DNA from 2 places in the Streptomyces sp. JLBT605 genome. Region 1 is predicted to be linked to the other one. Evidence: predicted binding sites of a transcription regulator. Region 1 holds the regulator's gene; the other holds the start of a gene.
The links. The regulator HspR, encoded in region 1, represses chaperone genes until heat shock. The targets are predictions, from matches to a motif close to TTGAGNNNNNNNNNCTCAA.

Region 1 (15,448 bases):
TCGAACACGCACCAGACCTGGTCGAAGTCCTCGCGGCTGCGGTCCCGTTCCCCCGCCGCGTAGGCGACAAGCTGCGTCGGCGAGCATGACTTCGTCTTCACCCGCACGGTGACGGCGGGATTGCTGAGGTGGCTGACCAGCCCCCGTAAGTAGTCCGGCTCCGTCACCTCGCCGTCGCAGACGATCAGCAGACGCTCCCGGCCCCGTCGCGTCCCCGGCCGCCGCGAGACGTCAGACTCGAAGGCGGGGCGCCGTCCGCCGCTACTCTTCGGCGTCCTCGCCATCCTTCGTCGCCCTCCCCCTGGCAGCCACCGCCGCCACGAAACGTTCATCGCTCAGGAACGGCACCGCGCCGTAACTGCCCCCGAGATACCGGCGCTCCCGGTTCTCCTCCTGACGCGGTTTGAAATCCGAGAGCGGGAAGAGCGTCGTCTCGCCGTACTCGTCCTTCTCCACGAACCACACCTGGTCCCGCTTGAGGATGTCCTCGCCGCCGCTGCGACCCAGCAGGCTCGCGTCATGCGTGGTGAGCAGCAGCTGGGCGCCGTGTGGGTTGCTTGCCGGGTCCTGGAAGAGCTTGATCAGGTGAGTGGTGAGCCGGGGATGCAGGCTGGAGTCGACCTCGTCCACGACGAGGAGGCCGCCCTCGTCCAGCGCGCCGAGCACGGGACCGGCGTAGTCCAGAAGAGCGCGCGTGCCCGCCGACTGGTCGTTGATGTCCAAGCGCACCGTGCCCTCGCGGCCTCGTTGGTCGACCCAGACACGTGCCGGCCGCCCGAGCGTGAGATGAACCCACTCAGTCACGACGTCAGGTGTGTAGTGTCGCCCGGCTCCAAGCGGAGGCTGTTCCACCTCCTCCACTCCGACATCCTCGATACCGAGGTCCGCGGCTCGAAGCAGGGAGACCACTCGCCGCGCCTTCTCCCGGTCCTCCAGAACCTCTATCTCCGAGAGATGACCGCCGAGGAAGTCACGCTGCCCTCCCGCCCGGAACCGCAGCCCCTGCGTGAACCACGCATAAAGCGGCTGCACCGCTTCCTGCCGGGACCGCGCCGCCACCGACACGAACAGGCTGTTGGGCTCGGTGATGTTCTTCACCAGCTCCAGCTCGCGCTTGGGCAGCGCGTCGCCGAAGGTGAAGTCGTCCCCGCTGCGCTGGAAGACCGTCCGCTTCCGGCCCCGTGGATAGCTGTACAGCCACTCGTCGAGGACCCGCTCGTCGTCCACGCAGAAGCCATACGTGTGGCGGACGCCGCCCAGCAGCAGATCGACGACGTACCAGGAGGGATCCTGGGCGGCCTCCGGGTCGAGGGCGAACGGGGTTCGGCTCACGCCGCCGCCCGGCTCCGCGTCGCGGTGGGAGGACGCCACCATCCGCGCCATGAACTTCAGCGCGCCGACCACGTTCGACTTGCCCGCCGCGTTCGCCCCGAAGAGCGCCGCCACCGGCACCGCCTCCCACTCGGTCCCCTCCGGGCGGTCCGCCTCGTACACCGGGGCCAGCAGCAGTTGCTGCTCCTCCCGGATCGACCGGTGATTGGCCACGCGGAAGCTCAGAAGCATCCCCGTTCACCTCCTTCGAGCGGCCAGGATGCCTTTCGTACGGGAAAATCGCACGAATCGCGCTCTGCGTCCACCGTACGGGCTGGCGGCACACAGCAACAGGCCCGCCACCCTGATGGGTGACGGGCCTGTCGCCAGTCAGTGAAGGGAACGGCCGCGCGGCTACTCCGGGCGCTTGGGGCGCCAGACGACCAGTGCGCTGGTCTGCTGCACCTGGTCGTAGGGGACCAGGTCGCGGCGGTAGGAGGCGTGGACCTGGGCCTCGCGCTGCCGCATCGCCGCCGCCGCGCCCTCGACCGCCGCCGTGAGCTCCGCGACGCGCTGCTGGAGGGCCGCGACCTGGTTCTCCAGCTCGATGATCCGCTTGATCCCGGCGAGGTTGATGCCCTCGTCCTGCGACAGCTGCTGCACCTGGCGGAGCAGCTCGATGTCGCGGGCGGAGTAGCGGCGGCCCCGGCCGGCGGTGCGGTCCGGGGAGACCAGGCCCAGCCGGTCGTACTGCCGCAGGGTCTGCGGGTGCAGGCCGGAGAGCTGCGCCGCCACCGAGATGACGTACACCGGCGAATCATCGGTCAGTTCATACGGATTGCGACGACGGCCGTCCATTGCCTCATGCTCCCTTCGCGGCCTGGAAGAGCTCCTCCCGCGGGTCGTCGCCCGCGGTCGCCTCGCGATAGGACTCCAGCGCCTCACGTGCCTTGTCGCTGAGGCCCTTGGGGACGGCGACCTCCACGGTGACCAGCAGATCGCCGTGGGTTCCGTCCTTGCGCAGCGCGCCCTTGCCGCGGGCGCGCATGGTCCGGCCGTTGGGCGTGCCCGCGGGCACCTTGAGGGTGACCGGGGGGCCGCCCAGGGTCGGCACCTTCACCTCGCCGCCGAGCACCGCCTCCACGAAGGAGATCGGCACCGTGACGGTGAGGTTGTCGCCCTTGCGGCCGAAGACCGGGTGGGCGTCGACATGGACGACGACGTAGAGGTCGCCTGCCGGGCCGCCGGTCTCGCCGGGCGCGCCCTTGCCGCGCAGCCGGATCCGCTGGCCGTCGCTGACGCCCGCCGGGATCCGGACCTGCATGGTGCGCGCGGAGCGGGCACGCCCGCTGCCCTTGCACACCTCGCAGGGGTTCTCCGCGATCAGGCCGCGGCCGCGGCAGTCCGCGCACGGGTCGGTGAGCGAGAAGCCACCGCCCGCGCCCCGGCTGACCTGGCCGGTGCCGACGCAGGTCGGGCACACCCGGGGGGTGCCCGACTTGTCGCCGGTGCCGGCGCACGCCTTGCACGGGGCCTGGCTGGACATCCGCAAGGGGACCGTGGCCCCCTCGACGGCCTCGATGAAGCTGAGCGTCACCTCGGACTCGATGTCCTGGCCGCGGCGCGGCTGGGCCCGCGTGGCGCCCCGGTTGAACAGGCCGCCGAAGACGTCGCCGAGGCCGCCGCCGAAACCGCCGCCGGCCCCGCCCCCGCCCTGGGCGCCCCCGAAGAGGTCGCCCAGGTCGAAGTTGAAGCTGCCGGTGCCGCCCGGCCCCGGGCGGAAGCCGCCGTTGCCGAAGAGCGCGCGGGCCTCGTCGTACTCCTTGCGCCGCTTGGGATCGGCCAGGATGTCATTGGCCTCGGAGATCTCCTTGAAGCGCTCCTCGGCCGAGGCGTCGGACTTGTTGGCGTCCGGGTGGTACTCGCGGGCGAGCTTCCGGTACGCCTTCTTGATCTCCGCCTCGGTGGCATCCTTCGGGACGCCGAGGACCTTGTAGAGATCCTTCTCCAGCACATCCCTGCTCAGGCTCATCCTCGACGTCCCTCCTCTCCTGCTATGCCACTCTCACCGGCGCCGGCCTCAGCCCTCGTCCGGACCACCGCTGTCCTCGTCGGACGCCTCGTCGGACTCGGACTTGCCCTGGCTGCCCGGCTGGGGCTCGGCGACCGCGACCCGCGCGGGGCGGATCGTCCGCTCGCCGATCCGATACCCCGGCTGCAGAATCTGCACGCACGTGGTCTCGGTGACGTCCGGCGCGTAGCTGTGCATCAGCGCCTCGTGCACCAGCGGGTCGAAGGACTCGCCTTCCTTGCCGAACTGCTGCAGCCCCATCTTGGCGGCCACCGTCTCCAGCGACTCGGCGACGGACTTGAAGCCGCCGACCAGCTCGCCGTGCTCCCGGGCGCGGCCGATGTCGTCGAGCACCGGAAGCAGCTCGGTCAGCAGGTTCGCGACCGCGATCTCCTTGACCGTGACCCGGTCGCGCTCCACGCGCCGCCGGTAGTTCTGGTACTCGGCCTGGAGCCGCTGGAGGTCCGCGGTGCGCTCGTTGAGCGCGGTGCGGACCTGGTCCAGCTGCGCCTGGACGCCGACCGTGGCCAGATCTTCCGCGGCCGGGGCCTCCGGGCCCCCCTTGTCGGGGGACCCGGCGCCCTTGGCGGCGTCGTCTGCCTTCTTCTCACCGGCTTCGGAGGACACGTCGGGCTGCTCCTCGAAGCCCGGGGTCTCCTCCGTCACGCGGCACCTCCGGCGGCGTCCTTCGGCTTCTCGTCATCGACGATCTCGGCGTCCACGACGTCGTCCTCGGCCTTGGCACCGGCCGGGCCGGCACCGTCGGGGCCGGCAGCGGCGCCGGCGGCCTGGGCGTCGGCGTAGAGGGCCTGGCCGAGCTTCTGGCTGACCGCGGCGACCTTCTCGGTCGCGGTGCGGATCTCGGCCGAGTCCTCGCCCTTGAGCTTCTCCTTCAGCTCCTCGACCGCGGTCTCGACCTCGGTCTTGACCTCGGCGGGAACCTTGTCCTCGTTGTCCTTGAGGAACTTCTCCGTCTGGTAGACGAGCTGCTCACCCTGGTTGCGGGTCTCGGCGGCCTCGCGGCGGGCGTGGTCCTCCTCCGCGTACTTCTCGGCCTCCTGGCGCATCCGGTCGACCTCGTCCTTCGGCAGCGAGGAGCCGCCGGTGACGGTCATCTTCTGCTCCTTGCCCGTGCCCAGGTCCTTGGCGGTCACGTGCATGATGCCGTTGGCGTCGATGTCGAAGGCGACCTCGATCTGCGGGACGCCACGCGGGGCCGGCGGCAGACCGGTCAGCTCGAACATGCCGAGCTTCTTGTTGTACGCCGCGATCTCGCGCTCGCCCTGGTAGACCTGGATCTGCACGGAGGGCTGGTTGTCCTCGGCGGTGGTGAAGATCTCGGACCGCTTGGTCGGGATCGTCGTGTTCCGCTCGATCAGCTTGGTCATGATGCCGCCCTTGGTCTCGATACCGAGGGACAGCGGGGTCACGTCGAGGAGCAGGACGTCCTTGACCTCACCCTTGAGGACACCGGCCTGGAGGGCGGCGCCGATGGCGACGACCTCGTCCGGGTTCACACCCTTGTTGGCCTCGTTGCCACCGGTCAGCTCCTTGACGAGCTCGGCGACGGCCGGCATACGGGTGGAGCCGCCGACCAGGACCACGTGGTCGATCTCGGACAGGGCGATGCCCGCGTCCTTGATGACGTTGTGGAACGGGGTCTTGCAGCGCTCCAGCAGGTCCGCGGTCAGCTGCTGGAACTGCGCGCGGGTGAGCTTCTCATCCAGGTGCAGCGGGCCCTCGGCGGAGGCCGTGATGTAGGGCAGGTTGATCGAGGTCTCGGTGGACGAGGACAGCTCGATCTTCGCCTTCTCCGCCGCCTCACGCAGACGCTGGAGGGCCATCTTGTCCTTGGACAGGTCCACGCCGTGGCCGGAGTGGAACTGCTTGACCAGGTAGTCGACGACGCGCTGGTCCCAGTCGTCACCACCGAGGTGGTTGTCACCGTTGGTGGCCTTCACCTCGACGACGCCGTCGCCGATCTCCAGCAGCGAGACGTCGAAGGTGCCGCCACCGAGGTCGAAGACGAGGATGGTCTGGTCGTCCTTCTCCAGCCCGTAGGCGAGAGCGGCGGCGGTCGGCTCGTTGACGATGCGCAGGACGTTGAGGCCCGCGATCTCACCGGCCTCCTTGGTGGCCTGACGCTCGGAGTCGTTGAAGTACGCCGGGACGGTGATGACCGCGTCGGTGACCTTCTCACCCAGGTACGCCTCGGCGTCCCGCTTCAGCTTCTGCAGGATGAAGGCGCTGATCTGCTGGGGGTTGAAGTCCTTGCCGTCCAGGCCGATCTTCCAGTCAGTGCCCATGTGGCGCTTGACCGAACGGATCGTCCTGTCGACATTGGTAACAGCCTGGCGCTTGGCGACCTCGCCGACGAGCACCTCACCGTTCTTCGCGAAGGCGACAACGGACGGCGTGGTCCTGGCGCCCTCGGCGTTGGTGATGACGGTGGGCTCACCGCCTTCGAGAACACTGACGACGGAGTTCGTCGTGCCCAGGTCGATGCCGACCGCACGTGCCATTTCGGGATCCTCCAGCTACATCATTGAGTGGAACAGACTCAAGAGTGCATGATCCACTTTTCGGTGTCAACAGAGCTGAGTCGACCTCGCTCAAGTTTCATATCGAGCTCCTGTTCAGCAGCCCCGCAGGGGCGGGGCACGGAGAGAGGGAGGAGAGGTCAGGGCAGCCTGAGCGACACAGATCACCGGCCGGTCAACTGCATGGGCCCTTGAAACCTAGGTAATCTCGGCAGAGACCGGATAAGTTACTGCTTAGTAATCACTCATCATCACCGCTCTCGCAGGTCCGAGGAGCCCCCAATGCAACTCGCCGCGATCATTGTGTCGCTGGTCCTCATCGCGATCGGCGTCGCGCTGTTCGGCCGTGCCATCCTGCAGATCTACCGCTTCATGCGGCTTGGCCAGCCCGTCCCCGCCGGCACCCGGACCGACGACCCGACCCAGCGCACCATCACGGTGGTCAAGGAGTTCCTCGGCCACACCCGCATGAACAAGTGGGGCATCGTCGGCGTCGCGCACTGGTTCGTGGCACTGGGCTTCTTCTCCCTGCTGCTGACGATCGCCAACGCCATCGGCCAGCTCTTCCAGTCCGACTGGCTGCTGCCGGTCATCGGCGACTGGGTCGTGTGGGAGATGTTCGTCGACTTCATGGGCACGATGACGGCGGTGGGCATCCTCACGCTGATCGTGATCCGGCAGCTGAACCGGCCGGGCCAGGCGGGCCGCAAGTCCCGCTTCGCGGGTTCCAACACCGGCCAGGCGTACTTCGTCGAGGGCGTCATCCTCATCGTCGGCATCTCGATCGTGACGCTGCACGCCCTGGAGGGCGCCCAGCACCATGTCGACGCCTACGAGCCCGCGTTCTTCCTCTCGTACCCGCTGGTCGCGCTCTTCAAGGGCATGAGCGTCACCACGCTGCAGAACCTCACCTACTTCTTCGCGATGCTCAAGATCGCGACGTCCTTCATCTGGATGATCACGGTCTCCCTCAAGACCGACATGGGTGTGGCCTGGCACCGCTTCCTCGCCTTCCCGAACATCTGGTTCAAGCGCGAGGCGTCCGGTGACGTGGCGCTCGGCGCGCTCCAGCCGATGACCTCCGGCGGCAAGCCGATCGACTTCGAGGACCCGGGCGAGGACGACGTCTTCGGTGTGTCGAAGATCGAGGAGTTCTCCTGGAAGGGCATCCTCGACTTCTCCACCTGCACCGAGTGCGGCCGCTGCCAGTCGCAGTGCCCGGCCTGGAACACCGGTAAGCCGCTGTCGCCCAAGCTGCTCATCATGGCGCTGCGCGACCACGCGCACGCCAAGGCCCCCTACCTGCTCGCCGGCGGCGGCAAGACCATGGAGGGCGAGGAGAAGGCCACCGAGGAGCAGCTGAAGGACGTGCCGGCGGCGGCTCTCGCCGAGGCCGAGCGCCCGCTGATCGGCACCCTCGAAGAGAACGGCGTCATCGACCCGGACGTGCTGTGGTCCTGCACCACCTGCGGCGCCTGCGTCGAGCAGTGCCCGGTCGACATCGAGCACGTCGACCACATCGTCGACATGCGCCGCTACCAGGTGATGATCGAGAGCTCCTTCCCGTCCGAGGCGGGCACGATGCTCAAGAACCTGGAGAAGAAGGGCAACCCCTGGGGCCTGGCCAAGAAGCAGCGCCTGGCGTGGACCAAGGAGGTCGACTTCGAGGTCCCGGTCGTCGGCAAGGACATCGAGGACCTCACCGAGGTCGACTACCTCTACTGGGTCGGCTGCGCCGGTGCCCTGGAGGACCGCGCCAAGAAGACCACCAAGGCCTTCGCGGAGCTGCTGCACATGGCGGGCGTCAAGTTCGCGATCATGGGCGGCGACGAGGCGTGCACCGGTGACTCGGCCCGCCGCCTGGGCAACGAGTTCCTCTTCCAGCAGCTCGGCCAGCAGAACGTCGAGATGCTGAACATGGCGTTCGGCGAGGACGCGGACGAGGGCGTCGTCGTCGAGAAGTCCAAGAAGAAGATCGTCGCGACCTGCCCGCACTGCTTCAACACCATCGCCAACGAGTACCCGCAGCTGGGCGGCCATTACGAGGTCATCCACCACACCCAGCTGCTCCAGCACCTCATCGACGAGGGCAAGCTGATCCCGGTCACCCCGGTCGAGGGTCTGATCACCTACCACGACCCGTGCTACCTGGGCCGCCACAACAAGGTCTACACGCCGCCGCGCGAGATCATCGCCAAGGTGCCGGGCCTGCGGAACGAGGAGATGCACCGGCACAAGGAGCGCGGCTTCTGCTGCGGCGCCGGTGGTGCCCGGATGTGGATGGAGGAGCGGATCGGCAAGCGCATCAACAACGAGCGCGTTGACGAGGCGCTGTCGCTCAACCCCGACATCGTCTCGACCGCCTGCCCGTTCTGCCTGGTCATGCTGACCGACTCGGTCAACGGCAAGAAGAACGACGGCAAGGCGAAGGAGTCCATCCAGGTCGTGGACGTCTCGCAGCTGCTGCTGGAGTCGGTGAAGACGCCGGTGCCGGTGGATGGCGACGGGGACGGTAACGGGGACGGCGAGAAGGCGGAGGCTGAGCCGGAGCCGGTGAAGTAGCGCGGGTTTTCGGGGCTCCGCCCCGAGCCCCGGTCCTCAAGCGCCGGACGGGCTGGATTTCCAGCCCGTCCGGCGCTCGGCTTTTACGGCCGTAAACTCACGGCTTACCCGTCGGCAGGGGTTGCTCGGTCCAGATGACCTTGCCCTCGGGGGTGTAGCGGGTGCCCCAGCGCTCCGCGAACTGGGAGACCAGGAACAGTCCGCGCCCGCCCTCGTCCGTGGTCGCCGCGTACCGCAGGTGCGGAGAGGTGCTGCCGCCGTCGGACACCTCGCAGATCAGCGTCCGGTCGCACAGCAGCCGCACCCGGATCGGGCCCGCGGCGTGCCGGATCGCGTTGGTGATCAGCTCGCTGAGGATCAGCTCGGTGCTGAACGCCAGCTCCGAAAGCCCCCACGTCGCCAGCCGGCCGGCCACCGCCGCCCGCGCCCCGGCCACCTCCGCCGGATCCGCCGGCACCTCCCACTCGGCGATCCGCTCGGCCGGCAGCACCCGGGTGCGGGCCACGATCAGCGCCACGTCGTCACCGGGCCGGGCGGGCAGCAGCTCCTCCAGCACCACCCGGCAGGTCTCCTCCGGGCCGCGGCCGGGGACCGCGAGGGATTCCCGCAGCAGCTCCAGACCGTCGTCGATGTCCCGGTCGCGCTTCTCCACCAGCCCGTCGGTGTAGAGCACGATGGAGCTGCCCTCCGGCAGCTCGAACTCGGCCGTCTCGAAGGGCAGCCCGCCCAGGCCGAGCGGCGGGCCGCTGGGCAGCTCCACGAACTCCACCGTGCCGTCCGGGTGCACCAGCGCGGGCGGCGGATGGCCCGCCCGCGCCATCGCGCAGCGCCGGGAGACCGGATCGTAGATCGCGTACAGGCAGGTGGCGCCGGTGATCGCCTTGAAGCCGCCCTCGTCCTCCGCGTCCTCCAGATCGATCCGGGCGATCAGCTCGTCCAGGTGCGTCAGGAGTTCGTCGGGAGGCATGTCCAGGGTGGAGAAGTTGTGCACGGCGGTGCGCAGCCGGCCCATCGTCGCGGCGGCGTGCAGCCCGTGGCCGACGACGTCGCCGACGACCAGGGCCACCCGGGCGCCCGGCAGCGGTATGACGTCGAACCAGTCGCCGCCGACGCCGGCCTGGGCGGGCAGATAGCGGTAGGCGACGTCGAGGGCGTGCTGCTCGGGCAGCACCCGGGGCAGCAGGCTGCGCTGAAGGGTGACGGCCATGGTGTGCTCGCGGGTGTAGCGGCGGGCGTTGTCGATGGAGACCGCGGCGCGCGCGACCAGTTCCTCGGCGAGCGAGAGGTCCTCGTCGTCGAAGGGCTGGGGCTTGGCCGCACGCCAGAAGCTGGCCAGGCCCAGCACCACCCCGCGGGCCCGCAGCGGCACCGCGATCATCGAGTGGAGGCCGCGGTCCACGATCCGCCTGGCCCGCTCCGGATCCTGCAACTGCCAGCCGGTGAACGCGGGCAGGTCGGGTTCGAGGGCCGCCTTGCCGCTCTCGAACGACCAGCCCTGCGGGGTGGACGGGGAGAAATGGATCAGCTCGCCGCGCCCGAAAAGCGGGACGTCGTCCCGGATCCCGCTCACCGCCGTACGCCGCAGCCCGCGCTGGTCGGTGGGCTCCTCGCCGGTGAGCACCGAGTCCAGCAGGTCGACGGTGACGAAGTCGGCGAAGCGCGGCACGGCGTACTCCGCCAGCTCCTCGGCGGTGCGCGTCACGTCCAGGCCGGTGCCGATCCGCACACTGGCCTCGTAGAGCAGCTTCAGCCGCTTGCGGGCCTGGTCGACGGTGTCGGACAGCGCGTGCAGCTCGGTGGTGTCGCGCAGCGTGGCGACGCTGCCGGGCGGCCCGCCGTGCCGGTCGGTGGGCCGGTGGCTCAGCGACAGCAACCGCTCCCCGGCCCGGTGCACCTCGTCGGTGGCGGCGCGGCCGGAGGCCAGCAGGGTGGCGGCGCGCGGATCGAGGCCGAGCTCGAAGACCCGGCGGCCCTCGGCGTCCGGCGGCAGGTCGAGCAGCCGGCGCGCCTCGTCGTTGGCGAGCACCAGCCGGCCGTCCCCGTCGACGATCAGCACGCCCTCGCGTACGGCGTGCAGGACGGCGTCGTGGTGCTCGTACATCCGGGTCATCTCGGCCGGGTCAAGACCGTGGGTCTGCCGCCGCAGCCGTCTGCTGACCAGGGCGGTGCCGGCGGTGGCCAGGGCGAGGGCGGCGATCGCGGCGCCGATCAGCAGTGGCAGCTGGCGCTCGACCACCCCGCTGACCTTCTCGACGGTGATGCCGGCGGCCACCAGCCCGACCACCCTGCCGTCCGCGGCCCGGACCGGGACGACCGCCCGGACGGACGGGCCCAGGGTGCCGGTCCAGGTCTCCACGACCCGCTCGCCACGCGCCGCGGGCTCGTAGGTGCCGCGGAACTTGCCCCCGATGCGGTCCGGGCGGGGGTGGGTGTAGCGGATGCCGCTCGGGGTCATCACGACGATGAAGTCCATCCCCGCCGCCTCGCGGGCCGCCTCCGCGCGCGGCTGGAGCACCGCGGTCGGGTCCCAGCCCTGGAGCGCCTCGGCCACCCCGGGGGCTCTGGCGAAGGTCTCCGCGACCGCGACCGACCGGTTCTCGGCCTCCTGGTTGCTGTCGTGGCGCGACTGGAGCAGCAGCGCGGCCACCGCGGCGACGACGACCAGCAGGACGACCGCCGCCTGCAGCACGAAGACCTGACCGGCGACCGTGCGCACGCGCCGCCCGCTCGGCGGCCGCCGGGCACCGGCGGCCGCTCCCCCGTGTCCTTTTAACATCCGACTACGCCGTGGCCGCCGCCCGCGCCACCTTGTGATCGGATTGCACACCGCCCTGCTCGGACATGACCGTTCCCCCGTTCAGCATTGACGGACTCAACGTCCTGGCACCTTCTCGGCGCTGTCCTGATCCTGTCCACCAAGTGCCCGTATTAACAACCCCCGAGGCGGCCGGGGCAGCGCCCACGCATGGGCATCTTTCAGCCAGCGACCCCTAAGAAATCAGCCATCCGGATACAACCCTGCCGCACCACCGCGAGTCTCCTGTTCGCCGCCGACCGCTGCCCCGTCAACGACGGCACGAGAAGCGACGGCACCCCATCGACTGTGGATGTCCCCCGTGCATCCCCCGCATGCCGCAGGAGAACTCCGCGTGCACCAGCACCACCGCATCGCCCTCGCCACCGCCGCCGTGACCGCGCTCACCACCGGCCTGCTCACCGCGGCGACCGGACAGGCCGCGGCGGCCCCCGCCCCCGCCACCCTCCAGGGCGACTTCGACAACGACGGCTACCGCGACATCGCCGTCTCCTCCCCGTACGCCACCGTGGCCGGCCAGGCCAACGCGGGCCAGATCACCGTCCTGTACGGCTCGGCCGACGGCGCCGGGGCCACCAGGCGCTCCACCATCACCCAGAACTCCGCGGGCGTCCCCGGCTCCGCAGAGAAGGGCGACTACTTCGGCGTCACCACCGACGCCGGTGACTTCAACGGCGACGGCTTCGCGGACCTGGCCGTCGGCGCGCCCGGCGAGGACGTCTCCGGCGACACCGACGGCGGCACCGTCCAGATCATCTGGGGCTCGGCCGCCGGCCTGTCCGGCGGCGCCTCGCTCACCGACCCGGCGCCCGGCCAGCACGACCGGTTCGGCGCCGCGGTGGCCGCCGGCGACTTCGACGGCGACGGGAAGACCGATCTGGTCACCGGCGACTCCTCGGCCACCCTCCGGCTGTTCAAGGGCGGTATCGCCACCTCCGGCGCGGCCGGCTCGAAGGCCGCCGTCACCACCCCGGTGCTCGGCGGCGGCGACAACGGCGTCTACACCCTCACCCCGGGCGACGTGAACGCCGACGGCCGCGCCGACCTGGTCGTCAACGGCATCGAGAACACCGGCTCCGGCGAGTACCTGTACAACTCCAACTACTACCTGCCCGGCAGCCCGTCCGGCCTGGACACCTCGGCCACCCAGAAGCTGCCCGCCGGACTGGTCACCGCCATCGGCGACGTCAACGGCGATAGCTACGGCGACCTGGTCACCGGCGTGCACTGGGACAACACCGTGCCCGGCGCCACCAAGGGCGGCAAGGTGAGCGTCCGTTACGGCTCAGCCGGCGGCCCGTCCGGCAGCACCGACGCCATCACCCAGGACTCCGGTGCGGTGCCCGGCAGTTCGGAGACCGGCGACGGCTTCGGCTGGGAGGTCACCCTCGGGGACGTCAACGGCGACGGCTTCCAGGACCTGGCCATCGGCGCCCCCGGCGAGAGCCTCGGCGGCATCACCCAGACCGGTGCGGTCACCCTGGTCTACGGCTCCGGCGACGGACTCGACACCGCCAGCGGCGTCCAGTACTTCCAGCAGGACACCCCGGGGGTGCCCGGCGCCAACGAGGCGTACGACAACTTCGGCGGCGAGGTCTTCCTCTCGGACGTCACCGGCGACGCCAAGGCCGATCTGACGATCGGTGCGTTCGGCGAGAACGACGGTAACGGCTCGGTCGTCGCCCTGCGCTCGGACGGCACCCGGATCACCACCACCGGCGCCCGCTCCTACGCCCCGTCCGCGGTCGGCGTCAGCACCGCGGGCTACCCGCAGTTCGGCGGGCAGATCTCCGGCTGACGGGCCGTCCGTTCGCCTCCCGGGGGCCCTCTCCCCTGGAACCCTGGGGCCATCACCCCAGGGTTCCCTTAGGGGATGTCACAGCTCGGCCGCAATGCCCGGTGGGTTTTCCACAGGCGGGCGTCGCGGCCCCGGCGACCAGGTACTTTCGAATGGTGTCTGGATTCAGGATGGGACGCGGACAGGACCCCGGCTCCGCGCAGCAGGGGCCGCATGGCCGGCCGGGGCAGCACCCCCGGCAGCAAGCACCGCAGCCGCCGTACGGCCGGCAGCCGTACGGCGGGCCGCAGACCCCGCCGTCCCCGTACGGCCGCCAGGCCCCGCCCCCGGCGCCGTACGGGCAGCAGCCTCCGCAGGCCGCCCAGCGCGGCGGGCAGTGGCAGCCTGGCCCGCCCGGCGGCGACGGCCGCCCCGGGGGCCATGGAAACCCCGGCGGCCCCGGCCGGTCGTGGCAGCAGCCCGGCCCGCAGGGCGAGCCGGAGTACTTCGACGGCCGGGACCCGCACAGCGGCCACGGCCACCCCGGCGGCCACGGGCACCCGGGCCACCCCGGCGGCCACGGCGGATACCCCGGCGGTGATGCGGGTCACACCCAGCAGTTCAGCGTGGGCGAGGCGCCCGACCACGACGCGTACGGCGACCCGTACGGCCAGGACCCCGGATACGGCCCCGACTCCTACGACGACGGGGACGCCTACCGCGCCGGGCAGGCTCCGGCCCCGCCGGCCGGTCCCCGGCTGCACTGGAAGGAGCTGCTGAGCGGCATCGTGCTCCGCCCCTCGGCCACCTTCTGGCAGATGCGCGACCACACCATGTGGGGCCCCGCGCTCATCGTCACCTTCGTCTACGGCCTGCTCGCCGTCTTCGGCTTCGACAAGGCCCGCGAGGACGTGCTGAACGCCTCGATGGCGACGAGCATCCCGTGGATCCTCAGCACCGGCGTCGTGGTGGTGCTCAGCGGTCTGGTGCTGGGCGCGGTCACCCACACCCTCGCCCGCCAGCTGGGCGGCAACGGCACCTGGGCGCCCACGATCGGCCTGACGATGCTGATCACGTCGATCACCGACGCGCCGCGGCTGGTGATCGCGATGTTCCTGGGCGGCGACAGCTCCCTGGTGCAGGTGCTGGGCTGGGCGACCTGGGTGGCGGCCGGCGCGCTGTTCACCTCCATGGTGAGCAAGTCGCACGACCTGCCGTGGCCGAAGGCGCTGGGAGCCTCGGCGATCCAGCTGATCGGCCTGCTCTCGCTGTTGAAGCTGGGCACCTTCTGAGCTGCCCGGCGGCTCACCCGGCATGGCCCACGGCTGGCGTGACCCGCCGGCCGTGACGGCGAAGGGCCCCGGTCATCGCGACCGGGGCCCTTCGCCGTAACTGCTCCGTGGGTGAGGATCAGGCGTCGAGGACCTGTCCCGCCCGCCGCACCACCGGCGGCTCGACGCTCCACGGGAAGTTGATCCAGTCGTCGGTCCGCTTCCACACGTACTCGCACTTCACCAGCGAGTGCGGCTTCTCGTAGATCACCGCGCTGCGGACCTCGGCGACCGTGCCGACGCAGAAGTCGTGTACCAGCTTCAGCGTCTTGCCGGTGTCGGCGACGTCGTCGGCGATCAGGACCTTCTTGTCGGAGAAGTCGATCGCGTTGGGCACCGGCGCGAGCATCACCGGCATCTCCAGCGTCGTTCCCACTCCCGTGTAGAACTCCACGTTGACCAGGTGGATGTTCTTGCAGTCCAGCGCGTACGCGAGGCCGCCGGCGACGAACACTCCGCCGCGCGCGATCGACAGCACGATGTCCGGCTCGTACCCGTCGTCGGCGATCTCCTGCGCCAGCTCGCGGATGGCTCCGCCGAAGCGCTCGTAGGTCAGGTTCTCCCGCTGCTCACTCATATGCCTCAGACCTGCGTCCGGTGGAAGTTCAGGAACGACCGGGACGGCGTCGGCCCGCGCTGCCCCTGGTACCGGGACCCGTACCGTGCCGACCCGTAGGGGTGCTCCGCGGGGGAGGTCAGCCGGAACATGCACAGCTGCCCGATCTTCATCCCCGGCCACAGCTTGATCGGCAGGGTCGCGACATTCGACAGCTCCAGCGTCACGTGCCCGGAGAACCCGGGGTCGATGAACCCCGCGGTCGAATGCGTCAGCAGCCCCAGCCGGCCCAGCGACGACTTGCCCTCCAGCCGGGAGGCGATGTCGTCCGGCAGCGAGATCACCTCGTACGTCGAGGCGAGCACGAACTCACCGGGGTGCAGGATGAAGGCCTCCTCCCCCTCCGGCTCCACCAGCCGCGTCAGATCGGCCTGCTCGGTGGCGGGGTCGATGTGCGGGTACCGGTGGTTCTCGAACACCCGGAA
Region 2 (15,448 bases), 1.6 Mb from region 1:
CGCTCAAGGCTCGCGCGTCGTCCGACGGCCTAGGCACAGCGGGAGACGGTGCCGTCTCGGAGGCACGCTCGTCGCCCCGGGGGGGCGTGTCGTCAGCAGGCGTCGGCGCGGCCGGTGACGGAGTGTCGGCTGCGGTGGTCCCGTCCTGCGGGTACTCGGGCTCGGGGTGGGGGCCGGGGCGCAGGTCGCCCCGGATGGCGGCCAGTTGGATGGTCCGCTCGGCGGCGACGACCAGCGGATCCGTGTCCGGCTCGTCGTCGATCTCGACGTCCGGGACGAACTCCGGCTCGTCGTCGGGGTCGCCCAGGCCGTCGACCGCGCCCGGGAGCCCGGCGCCGTCCATCGGGCCGGTTTCACCGGTTCCGGTGCTCCCGGTCGGGAGCCAGGACAGCCGGGGCTCCGGAATGGCCTCTTCCGCGGCCGGGCGGGCGTCCGGGCGCACCGGCTCGGCCGCGTGCGGGCCCCCGGCGGGGTCCGTGTCCCACGACCGGGCGGCAGTCGGCGGGGCCTGCCCATCCGCGGCGCCCGGCAGACCCTGAGTGCCCTCGGCACCCAGCGCACCATGCCCACCGGCCGCACTCGGCGCGCCCTGGGCGTTCGCCACATCCGGCACCGCCTGGGCACCCTCGATGCCTGGCGCGGCCTGCTCCTCCGGGGCGTTCTCGTCGGCGCCGGGCGCCGGGGCATCGGCTGCCGCCGCGGAGGCGGCGTCCGGCTCGGTCGTCGGGGTGGCCAGCGAGCGGGCCTGGCTCGGAAGGGCGTTGGAGTTGGCCTCGGCGACCACGCCCGGGAGGCTCTGGCCGACGCCGGCCGCTCCCGCGCCGGAGGCCGACGGCACCGGAGCGGGCCCGGCCTCGGCAACCCCCGACTCGGCGGACGCGGCCCCAGCAAACCCGGCCTCGACAGGCCCGGCCGCCGCAAACCCCGCCTCGACCGCCTCGACCGGCTCGACCGGCTCCGCCTCCGCGGGTGGGGCCGAGAGGATCCTGGCCGGGAGGAGCACCACGGCCGAGACGCCGCCCTGCGGCTGCTCCCGCAGCTGGACCCGGACACCGTGCTTGGCGGCGAGCCGGGTGACGACGTACAGGCCGAGGCCCAGCGGGTCGTCGGCGTTCGGCCCCTTGGAGGTGTCGGGGACCGGCTCGGCCAGCCGGTTGTTCAGCTCCTCGTACCGGGCGGGGGCCATGCCGATGCCCTGGTCCTGGACCGAGAGCATCAGCTCGCCGGTGTCCAGCAGCCAGCCGGAGACCTGGACGGGCGCCTCCGGCGGGGAGAAGGCGGTGGCGTTCTCCAGCAGCTCGGCGACGAGATGGCTGATGCTGTCGGCGGCGTGCCCGGTGAGGTAGGAGTTCGGCGGCAGGGACTCGATCCGCACCCGGTCGTACTTCTCGACTTCGCTGATCGAGGCGCGCAGCACATCCAGCAGCGGCACCGGCCCCGGGTGCGTGACCCGGTGCTCGGAACCGGCGATGACCAGGAGGTTCTCGCTGTAGCGGCGCATCCCGGTGGCGAGGTGGTCGAGCTGGAAGAGGGTCTCCAGGCGGTCCGGGTCGGTCTCGCGCTCCTCCAGGCCCTCGATCACGGCCAGCTGACGCTCGATGAGGCTGAGATTGCGCAGCGCCAGGCTGACGAAGCTGCCGTGCACCCGCTCGCGAAGGCCGTCCAGGCGGGCGACGGCCTGGTCCCGCTCGCGGCGCAGATCGGTGCGCTCGTCGGCGAGCCGGCGCCGTTCGCCGACCAGCCGGGTGCGGTCGGCGTCGAGCTTCTCGGACCGCTCCCGCTCGCGCCGCACGGCCTGCTGGAGATCGTTGACACTGCGCACCGCGTCCGCGAACTCGTCGTTTTTCCCGCGGTACGCCACCGGTTCCTCGGTGACCGGGTCGGCGGCGACGCGGCGCGCGCCCAGCCGCAGCGCGGCCAGCGGGCGGGTCATGGAGCGGCCGGTGGAGACGCTGGCGCCCAGCGCGAGGAGCAGGCAGGCGCCGACCAGGCCGATCTGGATCTCAAGATCTTCGACGTCGTCGTCGCGCAGCTGCTCCAGCCGCTCCAGCTCGGCGGTGGCAAGGGCGGACTCGACGCCGCGCATCCGGTCGATCCGGGCCGAGAGGGCGGCCGCCACGCGCTTGTCGTCCAGCAGCAGATCGGATGCGGACAGCCGGGAGGCGTCGGTGAGCCGGTCCAGGTAGCGGTCGGCCGCGGTGACCTCGGTGCCGTTGACGGTGCTGGCGAAGCGCTCCCGTACGTCGTCCGGCGCGAGCTGCTCGAAGTCGGCGAGGGCGGCCTGTTCGCGCAGGTCGGTGCGTTGGGCGGCGCCGCTCAGCTCGGTGCGGCCGCCGTCCCCGGAGAGCGCCCCGAGCAGCAGGCCGCGGGTGGCGGACGCCTGCTCACCGGCCCGGCCGAGGGCGGCGAGGGCGGCGGCGCTGCCGGTGTCGGCGCGCTCGGGCATGTCGCGGGCGAGGGCGCCGGAGAGGTCCTGGAGGGCCTGGAGGGTGCGGGTGTAGCCCTCGAAGACGTCCAGTGCCGAGCCGTGGCCGGTCAGCGCCTGCTGCCGCAGCCTGGGGAGTTCGTCGAGCAGCCGCCGCAGCGCGCCCGGGGCGTCCGGGCGCAACTCGGTGACCTGGCGGTCGACCCGGGCCCGCTGGCTCTCGGAGACGCCCGCGCCGGAGGCGGAGCTGCGGCCGGCGGCGACGAACTCGGTCATCGCGTCCCGCTCGTCGGCCAGCGAGTGGGCGAGGACCACGGCCTCGCGGTTGGCCTCGGCCAGCTCGACCAGGCGCTGTGAGCGGTGGGTGGTGTCGATGGCCGCCGCTATGGCGGGGGCACCGGCGGCCGCGACGGCGACGGAGACCATCGCGACGGAGAGGACGAGCCGGTTACGGACGCGTGTGGACCGGCGCGCCGGGGCGACACCCGTCTCGCGCGCCTCGCCGGGGATCGGTTCCCCGCTCTGCTCGTCGTTGCTGCCCCGAAGCCGCTTCTTCCGCACCGGTGCTCACAATCTTTTCTCGCCCGATCCGCTGAGGAACCAGAAGGTGACGGGAGTTCAACTTGTGTGTGGAGCTCCACCCCTGGCACGGAATCCGACCATTCCAGTACCACTGTGAGGCGGACGCGCAACACATGCCCGGCCACCTGAACGAGTGAACATCATTGCGAAGTTGACCTTCAACTTCCGCTTCATCCCACTCCTGCCCAATCCCTCCCCACGGCTGGAAAACACTTCCCGCTCCTGGCAATATTCGCACCCCCAACTGCCAGGAATCACCCATCTCGCCCTCAACCCGGCATCCAGGGCGCTGGTCCGTACCAGATCTACCCCGTGGCGCCCGGATCAGCACCCGACCGGCCCGACTCCGGCAGACTGCTTGAATGCGCATCGAACTCGCGACCGCCCCGGGTGATCCCCAACGCCCCAATGAGGACTATGCGTCAGTAGCGCTACCAGCGTCCGGGCACGGCGGAGCGCTGGTACTGCTGGACGGGGTCACCCCGCCCGAGGGGGAGGACGGCTGCGTACACGGGGTGCCGTGGTTCACCGCACGGCTCGGCGGGGCGCTTCTCGATCTGTCCGGTTCGCGGCGGGATATGCCTCTGGCGTCGTGTCTCTCCACCGCAATCGAACGAACCGCCGATACACACCGCGAGAGCTGTGACCTTTCTCACCAGCGCACCCCGCAGGCGACCGTGGTCGCCGCCCGCTGGGACGACCACCGGGTGGAATACCTGGTGCTCTCCGACTCCGTACTCCTGATCGAGGACGCGGCAGGCACCGTGTCGCCGGTGCTGGACGACCGGATCGACCGGCTGCGCGCCGCCGGCCGCCGGCTGGCCGAGCTGCGCAACACCGAGGACGGATTCTTCACCGCCGCAGCCGACCCCGCCGTCGCGGTCCGGGCGGTGACCGGCGTGCGCCCGCGCGCGGAGACCCGCGCCCTGGCCGCCCTGACCGACGGCGCCTCCCGCTGGGTGGAGGTGTTCGGCGCGGGCGACTGGACGGAGGCGTTCGCGGTGCTGCGCAAGGAGGGCCCGCAGGGGCTGATCGACAGGGTCCGGGCGGCCGAGAACGCGGACCCGGAGTCGGCCGGGGCCCCGTACGGGAAGATCCACGACGACGCGGCGGCGATCCTCGCGGAGCTCTGACCCCGCCGGCCCGCAGCGCTTCGCGCCTTCGCGGTTCACGCCGGCCGGGCCGGCCCGGCGCCCGGTGGCGCCGCCCCGGACCCGTCGCGCCGGGTTCACGCCGGACCCGGAGGCTGCTCCTCGGCCTCCTGGGCGCCGTTCAGCCGGTGCAGCAGCCGGGCCAGCTCGGCCACCTCGCTGCGCTCCCACGCCGCCAGCCGCCGCGCGTACTGCGCCCGCCGGGCCGTCCGGACCCGCCGGAAGCGCTCCCGGCCCTCGTCCGTCAGCTGCACCAGGAAGGCGCGCCCGTCCGCCGGATCCTGAGCCCGGGTCACCAGCCCCAGCGTCTCCAGGGCGCGCAACTGACGGCTCATCGTCGCCTTGCCGACCCCGAAATAGGCCGCCAGGTCCGTCGCCCGCTGCCGCCCGCCGTCCTCCAGACGCAGCAACAGCCCGTACGCCGCGGGTTCCAGATCGGGGTGCACCTCGCGGGCCATTTCCCCCGAGGACGCCCTGGCCCGGCGGAGAAATACCGCCAATTCGCGTTCGAGAGCCAGGAATGCGCGGTCCACACCCATGGAACCCTCGACGTGTGAGCCTCCCGGCCCGGGCGGCTCGATCCCGGTATTGTGCACGTCAGCGCCCTCTCCGGATTTTCAGCGATACGAAATTTTCCTTCAGTCGCGGTCGTCGCCGCAGCTGAGTCAGTATTTCGCAGGATTAGACCAACGGCAGCACCCGGACCCTCTTCTCCCCCGCTATCTACGCCCGTAGCGTCGAAGATGACATGGCCACACCAAAACCCTGGCCCAACCTCTCCCCCCTCGAGGCTCTCGGAGGCAAGCCATGCCTGTCCTCAGACCTGGATCCGCCCGGCGACCCGACCGGCGGTCCACCCGGCGCGCGCTGACCGCGATCGTCGCGACCCTCGCCGCGCTGCTGACCCTCTCCTTCGCCCTGTCCGGTACGGTCTCGGCCGCCGACCGGCGCCCGCTGCCCGGACCCGACGACCACTGGGCGGGCTCGCAGATCATCAAGCACGAAGGCGGCGCCCCCCGGGGCACCGGCACCGACGAGGACGCCGCCGCGGACCTCGCCTCGGTGGAAGGCGTCGACGTCAGCAGCCACAACGGAAACGTCGCCTGGTCGACCCTGTGGAACAGCGGCGTCCGGTTCGCCTATGTGAAGGCGACCGAGGGCACGACGTACGAGAACCCCTACTTCGCCCAGCAGTACAACGGGTCGTACAACGTCGGCATGATCCGCGGCTCGTACCACTTCGCACTGCCGAACGTCTCCAGCGGCGCCGCCCAGGCCAACTTCTTCGTCGACAACGGCGGCGGCTGGTCGCGGGACGGCAGGACGCTGCCCGGCGCGCTGGACATCGAGTACAACCCCTACGGCTCGACCTGCTACGGCAAGAGCCAGAGCGCCATGGTCAGCTGGCTGAAGGACTTCACCAACACCTACCGGGCACGCACCGGACGCGACCCGGTGATCTACACCTCCACCGGCTGGTGGAAGACCTGCACCGGCAACAGCGGCAGCTTCGGCAGCATCAACCCGCTGTGGATCCCGCGCTACGGCACCTCGGTCGGCGAACTCCCGGCCGGCTGGGGCTTCCACACCATCTGGCAGTACACCTCCACCGGCCCGACCGTGGGTGACCACGACCGCTTCAACGGGGCCTACGACCGGCTGCAGGCCCTCGCCTACGGCTGAGCCGCTCCTCCGCACCGAACCCCCCACACCGTCAGAGCGCCGCGCCTCCCCGGCGGGCATCGAGCCCACCGGGGAGGCGCGGCGCGCGGCCCGCGTCAGGCCGCCAGCGGGACCTCGCGCTCCACGGCCGCGGGCTGCAGCGCCAGCTGAAGCACCTGCCGGACGTCCGAGACCGGGTGGACGGAGAGCTTCTCCAGCACCTCGGCCGGGACGTCGTCCAGATCCGGCTCGTTCCGCTTGGGGATGATCACCTCGGTGATGCCCGCCCGGTGCGCGGCCAGCAGCTTCTGCTTGACCCCGCCGATCGGCAGCACCCGGCCGGTCAGCGAGACCTCACCGGTCATCGCCACCTCCGGCCGCACCTGACGGCCCGACAGCAGCGAGGCCAGCGCGGTCGTCATGGTGATGCCGGCGCTCGGACCGTCCTTGGGCACCGCGCCCGCCGGTACGTGCAGATGGATGCCGCGCTCCTTGAGATCGGCCACCGGCAGCTCCAGCTCCGCGCCGTGGCTGCGGAGGAAGGAGAGGGCGATCTGCGCGGACTCCTTCATCACATCGCCCAGCTGGCCGGTGAGGGTCAGCCCCGCGCCGCCGGTCTCCGGGTCGGCCAGCGACGCCTCGACGAAGAGCACATCGCCACCCGCGCCGGTGACCGCCAGGCCGGTGGCCACGCCCGGCACCGCGGTGCGCCGCTCGGCCGGGTCCTGCGCCGACTCCGGGGTGTGGTGCGGCCGCCCGATGAGCGGGCGCAGCTCGTCCACCCCGATGGTGGACGGCAGCTCGCGCTCGCCGAGCTCGGCCTCCGCCGCCACCTTGCGCAGCAGCCGCGCGAGGGAACGCTCCAGGGTGCGTACGCCCGCCTCGCGGGTGTACTCCCCGGCGAGCTTGCGCAGCGCGGCCTCCTCCACCACGACCTCGCCGGGCTCCAGGCCAGCCCGCTCCAGCTGGCGCGGGAGCAGGTGGCCACGGGCGATGGTGACCTTCTCGTCCTCGGTGTAGCCGTCGAGGCGGACCAGCTCCATCCGGTCCAGCAGGGCCTCGGGGATGGCCTCCAGGACGTTGGCGGTGGCCAGGAAGACCACGTCGGACAGGTCCAGTTCCACCTCCAGGTAGTGGTCCCGGAAGGTGTGGTTCTGCGCCGGGTCCAGGACCTCCAGCAGGGCGGCGGCCGGGTCGCCGCGGAAGTCCGAGCCGACCTTGTCGATCTCGTCGAGGAGGACGACCGGGTTCATCGAGCCGGCCTCCTTGACAGCCCGGACGATCCGGCCGGGCAGCGCGCCGACATAGGTGCGCCGGTGGCCGCGGATCTCCGCCTCGTCACGGACGCCGCCGAGCGCCACCCGGACGAACTTGCGCCCCATGGCGCGGGCCACGGACTCACCCAGCGAGGTCTTGCCGACGCCGGGCGGGCCGACCAGGGCCAGCACCGCGCCCCCGCGCCGCCCGCCGACCACGCCGAGCCCGCGGTCGGCGCGCCGCTTGCGCACCGCCAGGTACTCGGTGATGCGCTCCTTGACGTCCTCCAGGCCGGCGTGGTCGGCGTCCAGCACCGCCTTGGCGCCCTGGATGTCGTAGGCGTCCTCGGTCCGCTCCTGCCAGGGCAGCTCCAGCACGGTGTCGAGCCAGGTGCGGATCCAACCGCCCTCCGGGCTCTGGTCGCTGGCCCGCTCCAGCTTGTCGACCTCCTTCAGCGCCGCCTGGCGGACCTTCTCCGGCAGGTCGGCGGCCTCCACCCGAGCCCGGTAGTCATCGGACTCGTCCTCCGGATCGCCGTTGAGCTCCGCCAGCTCCTTGCGCACCGCCTCCAGCTGACGGCGCAGCAGGAACTCGCGCTGCTGCTTGTCGACGCCTTCCTGGACGTCCTTGGCGATCGACTCCGCCACGTCCTGCTCGGCGAGATGGTCGCTGAGCATGCGGACGGCGAGCTTGAGGCGGGCGACCGGGTCGGCGGTCTCCAGCAGCTCGATGCGCTGCTGGACGGTGAGGAAGGGGGAGTACCCGGAGTTGTCCGCGAGCTGCGAGACGTCGTCGATCTGCTGGACGCGGTCGACGACCTGCCAGGCGCCGCGCTTGCGGAGCCAGCTGGTGGCCAGGGCCTTGTACTCCTTGACCAGCTCGGTCACCGAACCGGGCAGCCCCGTCTGTGAATCGGGCGCAGTGGGGGTGACCTCCTCGATACGGGTGCCCTCCACCCAGAGCGCGGCACCGGGGCCGGTGGTCCCGGCGCCGATGCGCACCCGGCTCACGCCCCGGATGAGCGCGCCGGGGTCGCCGTCGGAGAGCCGGCCCACCTGCTCGACGGTGCCGAGCACGCCGACCGCCGTGTACGTCCCGTCGATGCGCGGCACGAGCAGCACCCGTGGCTTGCCGGTGCCACCCCGCGCGGCGGCCTGCGCGGCCTCCACCGCGGCGCGTACATCCGGGTCGGAAAGGTCCAGCGGCACCACCATGCCGGGCAGTACCACCTCGTCGTCGAGGGGCAGCACGGGCAGGGTGAGCGGTGTGGACGTCGAAGCCATGATCTCCCCTTCGGCAGGCAAGTTGAGCTATGCCGACTCAATGCTTCGGAGCCGCCTGATGTTCCCGAGGGCGTGTTCGCTCTGAGCGATCAACCGTGACGGGAGGGGAGACACAAAGCCGGGCGGTCGACGGCCGCCGAGGTCAGCGACCCGCCGCGCCCTGAGCGGCCGCACCCTGGGCGGCCGCGCGCCGGGCGGCCGTGCCGCGGACGTACGGCCAGCAGGCCAGGCCGGTGAGCAGGGCCAGCAGATGGCCCCAGTCGGTGAGGGGGTCGTTCAGCCGCACCAGGGCGACGGCCAGCACCGCCCCGACGGCGACGAGCAGCGGCAGCCGAGCGCGGGGGCGCAGCAGCGCGGCGAGGGCGGCGGTGCAGGCCAGCAGGCCGTAGCTGATGCCGTAGTCCAGCCTGCGCAGCGAGCTGCCGGGCAGATGCCCCACGGCGACGGAGACCGCGACCGGCAGCTCGGTGAGCATGGTGGCGGTGACATGACCGAGCAGGAAGACCCCGGCCGCGCGCAGCCCGCCCACGCGGCGCTCCAGTGCCCCGACCACCAGCACGAAGAGCGCGATGAACGGCAGGAACATCCCGCCCGCGACCCAGACGGCACTCGCCGGCAGCACCACCAGCGGCCGCTCGGCCAGATGCGAGACATCGGTACTCGATCCGTTCAGCGCGGAGTCCACCGTGCCCGGGTCGCCGAACCCCACGAAGAGCGAGGTGGCGATCAGCACCAGGGCGTAGCCGACGGCGAACGGCGTCGCGGCACAGGCGGCCGTCAACCGCGCCGGCACCCGGCCGGGGCGCGGCAGCCTCCACCGCCGGCGGGCCGCGCCCGCGCCCAGCTGCGGGGTGCCGGCATCCGGTGCGGTGGCGGCATGGCCGGGCGCGGTGGCGGCATGGCAGCGGGCGGTGGCCACCGCGGCCCTGGGGAGATCGCACGCCGCACGGGCCTCGCCAGCCGTGGCGCCGGTGGCCGCGCGCGAGGTGGTGCGCCATTCCGTGACCGTGCCGCTCATCGCTCCCCAGCTCCCTCCCGAGGCCGGCGCCCTTCCCGGGGCCGCCCCCTGACGAAGATCATCCCCACGGTCGACAATCGACCATGAAGCCGCACGGCGACGCATGACCGGTGTGTGATTGCTCTCACATCGCACAACCGATCAGCCGTCACACTCGTCCATGTACACCTCCCGGAGGTCATTCATGCACGCGCCGCACCAGATCGCCGCCGGTCACCAGCGGGTACCCCGGCCGGTGGTCCTCGATCGCAGGGACGGACCGCACGGCGAGGTGGTGCTGCGGCGGCGCGGCGAGGACCCCTCGGCGGTGTTCGAGATCATCGCCAACGGCTGCTTCCTGATGGACACCTCCGACGGCCGCTCGGAGCGGCTGCTGATCCGTGCCGCGCTGGAGGCGCTGCCCGCCGGCCGCCTGGCCCCCGCCGTGCTCATCGGCGGGCTGGGGGTGGGCTTCTCGCTGGCCGAGGCCGCCGCGGAGCCGCGCTGGGGCCGGATCGCGGTGGTCGAGCGCGAGCAGGCGGTCATCGACTGGCACCGCGACGGGCCGCTGTCGGCGGTGTCCGCCCGGGCCCTGACCGATCCGCGCGCCGAAATCATCCCGGCCGACCTGGTGACTTACGTCCATGAGACGAGCGACACCTACGACGCGCTGTGCCTGGACATCGACAACGGTCCCGGCTGGACCGTCACCGAGGACAACGGCGGCCTCTACTCCCCCGCCGGACTGGCCGCCTGCGCGGACCGGCTGTCACCCGGTGGAGTGCTCGCCGTGTGGTCCGCGCAGCCCTCGTCCGTGTTCGAGGAAGCCCTCCGGAATGCCGGGTTCACTGGGGTACGGACCGAAGAGATCCCTGTTGCCCGGGGTGTCCCGGACGTGGTCCACCTCGCGACTCGGGCTGCGTAGCCGAGCTACGCACGGTGCCTTTACGCTGCCTTCTTACGAAAGGCGGCCGGGGCACGTGACCAGGCCCGGGCCGCGGCAGCAAGGACGACGCAGGGGCGGGCGTATGGATCAGACTCACACCACCCAGAACGGCGCCGCCGCGACCACCCCGGGTGCGCAGCGCCGGGTCCTGGTCGTCGAGGACGATCCCACGATCGCGGAGGCCATCGCGGCCCGGCTGCGGGCCGAGGGCTTCCAGGTGCAGACCGCCGGCGACGGCCCGGCCGCGGTGGACACCGCGGAGGCGTGGCAGCCCGACCTGCTGGTGCTGGACGTGATGCTGCCGGGCTTCGACGGCCTGGAGGTGTGCCGGCGGGTGCAGGCCAGACGCCCGGTCCCGGTGCTGATGCTCACCGCGCGCGACGACGAGACCGACATGCTGGTCGGTCTCGGCGTCGGCGCGGACGACTACATGACCAAGCCGTTCTCCATGCGGGAGCTGGCGGCCCGGGTGCACGTCCTGCTGCGGCGGGTGGAGCGGGCCGCGCTGGCCGCGCACACCCCGCGCAGCGGCATCCTCCGCCTGGGTGAGCTGGAGATCGACCACGCGCAGCGCCGGGTGCGGGTCCGGGGCAGTGACGTGCACCTCACTCCGACCGAGTTCGACCTGCTGGTCTGCCTGGCCAACACCCCGCGCGCGGTGCTCTCCCGGGAGCAGCTGCTGGCCGAGGTGTGGGACTGGGCGGACGCCTCCGGCACCCGGACCGTGGACAGCCACATCAAGGCGCTGCGGCGCAAGATCGGCGCGGAGCGCATCCGTACGGTGCACGGCGTCGGCTACGCGCTGGAGACCCCCGCGGCATGAGGTCGGCATGAAGCCGGTGCCCTGGCGGGCCGCGTGGAGCCGGCTGTGGGAGGCGCTGCGGCCCATCGACCCGTTCCGCTCGGTGAAGGCCGCGCTCGGCGCGCTGGTGATCGGATCCGTGATCATCACCACCCTGCTGGTGTTCGTGGCCGTGCACTCCGACACCGAGCTGCGCATCATCACGGTCTTCTCCATCATCGCCTCGCTGCTGATCACGCAGTTCGTGGCGCACGGGCTGTCCGCCCCGCTGGACGAGATGACCGAGGTCACCCAGGCGATGGCGCACGGTGACTACACCCGGCGCGTGCGGGCCGCGGAGCGGCGGGACGAGTTCGGCGACCTGGCCACCGCCTTCAACCGCATGGCGGCCGACCTGGAGGCGGTGGACACCCACCGCAAGGAGCTGGTCGCCAATGTCTCGCACGAGCTGCGCACCCCGATCGCGGCGCTGCGGGCCGTGCTGGAGAACGTCGTGGACGGCGTCTCGGAGGCCGACCCGGAGACGATGCGGGTCGCGCTGCGCCAGACCCAGCGGCTGGGCCGGCTGGTCGAGCAGCTGCTGGACCTGTCCCGGCTGGACAACGGCGTGGTGCCGCTGCACGCCAGGCGCTTCGAGGTGTGGCCGTACCTGGCCGGGATCCTCAAGGAGGCGAGCATGGCCCGCAGCGCCGCCTCCGACGCCCGCTCGGGCGCCCATTCGCGCACGGACGTGCATCTGAAACTCGATGTCTTCCCGTCCGACCTGACCGCCCACGCGGACGCCGAGCGGCTGCACCAGGTGGTCGCCAACCTCATCGACAACGCGGTCAAGCACAGCCCCATGCACGGCCGGGTCACGCTGCGGGCCCGGCGCGGCGAGGGCCCGCAGAGCCTGGAGCTGGAGGTGCTGGACGAGGGCCCCGGCATCCCGGAGGCGGAGCGCTACCGGGTCTTCGAGCGCTTCAACCGGGGCGGGCCGAAGGCCAAGGGGCCGGGCGGGGACGGCGGCACCGGTCTGGGGCTGGCGATCGCCCGCTGGGCGGTCGATCTGCACGGCGGGCGCATCCGGGTGGCTGAATCCCCACGCGGATGCCGGATCAAGGTCAGCCTTCCGGGGACCGCTCGCGACCGGTGTTGACGTAGGGTCGGGGGCGGAAGCACACAGTGGGCGTGTGGGCGCTGCGCGGCGTCATCCGGCGTCGGCGGAACCAGGGGTGTTTCCCGCCAAGTCATACCCCGAAACCCGCCGATCAATGTGACTTGCGCGACGATGACCGGTGCGGCCTGCACGTAAGGTGCGGATAGGCGTAGCCTTTATTCCCGCTGTCCACCACCTTAGGAAGCGGAAGAGGGCGGTTGCCGCCGTGTCGCCACAGTCCCCCAACACCTCGAGCGTCTCGACCGAACAGGACGGGCAAGGGAAGAACCCTGCCGCCGCGTTCGGTGCCAATGAGTGGCTCGTCGACGAGATCTACCAGCAGTACCTCCAGGACCCGAACTCGGTCGACCGAGCCTGGTGGGACTTCTTCGCCGACTACAAGCCCGGCCAGGACACCAGCTCTGCGGTAGCCGCACCGCCGCAGGCAGGGGCCCAGGCTCCGGGCGTCGCCGCCGCGGACGCCGCCGAGACCCCGATCGTCCCGCCGGCCGCCGCGCCGAGCGCCCCGAAGCCGGCCGTCCAGGCCGCGCCCGCGGCGCAGGCCCCGGCCGCTCCGGCCGTCGCCCCCGCGGCGAAGCCGGCGGCTCCGGTGGCGGCGAAGCCCGCCGCGCAGGCGCCGGCCGCCCCGGCCGCGGCCGCGAAGAAGGCCGAGCCGGCCGCTGCGCCCACGTCCGCGGAGTTCATCACGCTGCGTGGCCCCGGTGCCGCCGTCGCGAAGAACATGAACGCCTCGCTGGAGATCCCCACGGCCACGTCCGTGCGCGCCGTCCCGGTGAAGCTGCTGTTCGACAACCGGATCGTCATCAACAACCACCTCAAGCGGGCCCGGGGCGGGAAGGTCTCCTTCACCCACCTCATCGGCTACGCCATGGTGCAGGCGATCAAGACCATGCCGTCGATGAACTGGTCCTTCGCGGAGAAGGACGGCAAGCCGACGCTGGTCAAGCCGCCGCACATCAACCTCGGCCTGGCCATCGACCTGGTCAAGCCCAACGGTGAGCGGCAGCTGGTCGTCGCGGCCATCAAGAAGGCCGAGACGCTCAACTTCTTCGAGTTCTGGCAGGCGTACGAGGACATCGTCCGCCGCGCCCGGGCCAACAAGCTCACCATGGACGACTTCACCGGGGTCACGGTCTCGCTGACCAACCCGGGTGGCATCGGCACCGTCCACTCGGTGCCCCGCCTGATGCCCGGCCAGTCGGTGATCATGGGCGTGGGCTCGATGGAGTACCCGGCCGAGTTCCAGGGCACCTCCCAGGACACCCTGAACAAGCTGGGCGTCTCCAAGGTCATGACGCTGACCTCGACCTACGACCACCGCACCATCCAGGGCGCCGCCTCCGGCGAGTTCCTGCGGATCGTCTCGAACCTCCTCCTCGGTGAGAACGGCTTCTACGACGACATCTTCGAGGCGCTGCGCATCCCCTACGAGCCGGTGCGCTGGCTGCGGGACATCGACGTCAGCCACGACGACGACGTCACCAAGGCGGCCCGGGTCTTCGACCTGATCCACTCCTACCGGGTCCGCGGCCACGTCATGGCCGACACCGACCCGCTGGAGTACCGCCAGCGCAAGCACCCCGACCTGGACATCGTCGAGCACGGCCTCACCCTGTGGGACCTGGAGCGCGAGTTCGCGGTCGGCGGCTTCGCCGGCAAGTCCATGATGAAGCTGCGCGACATCCTCGGCGTGCTGCGCGACTCGTACTGCCGCACCACCGGCATCGAGTTCATGCACATCCAGGACCCCAAGCAGCGCAAGTGGATCCAGGACCGGGTGGAGCGCCAGCACACCAGCCCGGAGCGCGACGAGCAGCTGCGGATCCTGCGCCGGCTCAACGCGGCCGAGGCGTTCGAAACCTTCCTGCAGACCAAGTACGTCGGTCAGAAGCGCTTCTCGCTGGAGGGCGGCGAGTCCGTCATCCCGCTGCTGGACGCGGTGATCGACGCGGCCGCCGAGTCCCGTCTGGACGAGGTCGTCATCGGCATGGCCCACCGCGGCCGGCTGAACGTCCTGGCCAACATCGTCGGCAAGTCCTACGCGCAGATCTTCCGGGAGTTCGAGGGCAACCTCGACCCGAAGTCGATGCACGGCTCCGGCGACGTGAAGTACCACCTGGGCGCCGAGGGCACCTTCACCGGTCTGGACGGCGAGCAGATCCAGGTCTCGCTGGTCGCCAACCCCTCCCACCTGGAGGCGGTGGACCCGGTCCTGGAGGGCGTCGCCCGCGCCAAGCAGGACATCATCGGCAAGGCGGGCACGGACTTCACCGTCCTGCCCATCGCGCTCCACGGCGACGCGGCCTTCGCGGGCCAGGGCGTGGTCGCGGAGACGCTGAACATGTCGCAGCTGCGCGGCTACCGCACCGGCGGCACCGTGCACATCGTGATCAACAACCAGGTCGGCTTCACCGCCGCCCCGACCGCGTCCCGCTCCTCGATGTACGCCACCGACGTGGCGCGCATGATCGAGGCGCCGATCTTCCACGTGAACGGTGACGACCCGGAGGCCGTGGTCCGCGTCGGACGACTCGCCTTCGAGTTCCGCCAGGCGTTCAACAAGGACGTGGTCATCGACCTCATCTGCTACCGCCGCCGCGGCCACAACGAGACCGACAACCCCGGTTTCACCCAGCCGCTGATGTACGACCTGATCGACAAGAAGCGCTCGGTGCGCAAGCTGTACACCGAGTCGCTGATCGGCCGGGGCGACATCACCCTGGAAGAGGCCGAGCAGGCGCTGCAGGACTTCCAGGGCCAGCTGGAGAAGGTCTTCACCGAGGTCCGCGAGGCCACCGCGCAGCCGGCCCCGGCCGAGGTGCCCGAGCCGCAGCCCAAGTTCCCGGTGGCCGTGCAGACCGCGGTCAGCGCGGAGGTCGTCAAGCGGATCGCCGAGTCCCAGGTCAACGTCCCCGAGCGGGTCACCGTGCACCCGCGGCTGCTGCCGCAGCTCCAGCGCCGTGCGGCGATGGTCGAGGACGGCACGATCGACTGGGGCATGGGCGAGACGCTCGCCATCGGTTCCCTGCTGATGGAGGGCACCCCGGTCCGGCTCGCCGGCCAGGACTCCCGCCGCGGCACCTTCGGCCAGCGCCACGCGGTGCTGGTGGACCGGGAGACCGGCGAGGACTACACCCCGCTGCTCTACCTGTCCGAGGACCAGGCCCGCTACACCGTCTACGAC

Region 2: the regulator HspR is predicted to act here: its motif matches at 8,383-8,401, upstream of lon (endopeptidase La).

What each region holds. Positions count from the first base shown of each region.
Region 1 is NZ_CM177087.1:3,540,327-3,555,774, reverse strand. It holds gene AC4BDD_RS15415 (RloB family protein) at 1-284, opposite strand, end outside; gene AC4BDD_RS15410 (AAA family ATPase) at 262-1,563, opposite strand; gene AC4BDD_RS15405 (heat shock protein transcriptional repressor HspR) at 1,726-2,169, opposite strand; gene dnaJ (molecular chaperone DnaJ) at 2,174-3,343, opposite strand; gene grpE (nucleotide exchange factor GrpE) at 3,392-4,048, opposite strand; gene dnaK (molecular chaperone DnaK) at 4,045-5,904, opposite strand; gene AC4BDD_RS15385 (4Fe-4S dicluster domain-containing protein) at 6,205-8,484, shown strand; gene AC4BDD_RS15380 (SpoIIE family protein phosphatase) at 8,582-11,260, opposite strand; gene AC4BDD_RS15375 (FG-GAP-like repeat-containing protein) at 11,634-13,097, shown strand; gene AC4BDD_RS15370 (Yip1 family protein) at 13,268-14,368, shown strand; gene AC4BDD_RS15365 (phosphoribosyltransferase) at 14,487-14,984, opposite strand; gene dcd (dCTP deaminase) at 14,990-15,448, opposite strand, start outside.
Region 2 is NZ_CM177087.1:1,945,811-1,961,258, forward strand. It holds gene AC4BDD_RS08710 (sensor histidine kinase) at 1-2,986, opposite strand, end outside; gene AC4BDD_RS08715 (hypothetical protein) at 3,370-4,140, shown strand; gene AC4BDD_RS08720 (MarR family winged helix-turn-helix transcriptional regulator) at 4,236-4,697, opposite strand; gene AC4BDD_RS08725 (lysozyme) at 4,966-5,841, shown strand; gene lon (endopeptidase La) at 5,937-8,360, opposite strand; gene AC4BDD_RS08735 (rhomboid-like protein) at 8,503-9,378, opposite strand; gene AC4BDD_RS08740 (spermidine synthase family protein) at 9,563-10,282, shown strand; gene AC4BDD_RS08745 (response regulator transcription factor) at 10,386-11,126, shown strand; gene AC4BDD_RS08750 (HAMP domain-containing sensor histidine kinase) at 11,134-12,243, shown strand; gene AC4BDD_RS08755 (multifunctional oxoglutarate decarboxylase/oxoglutarate dehydrogenase thiamine pyrophosphate-binding subunit/dihydrolipoyllysine-residue succinyltransferase subunit) at 12,470-15,448, shown strand, end outside.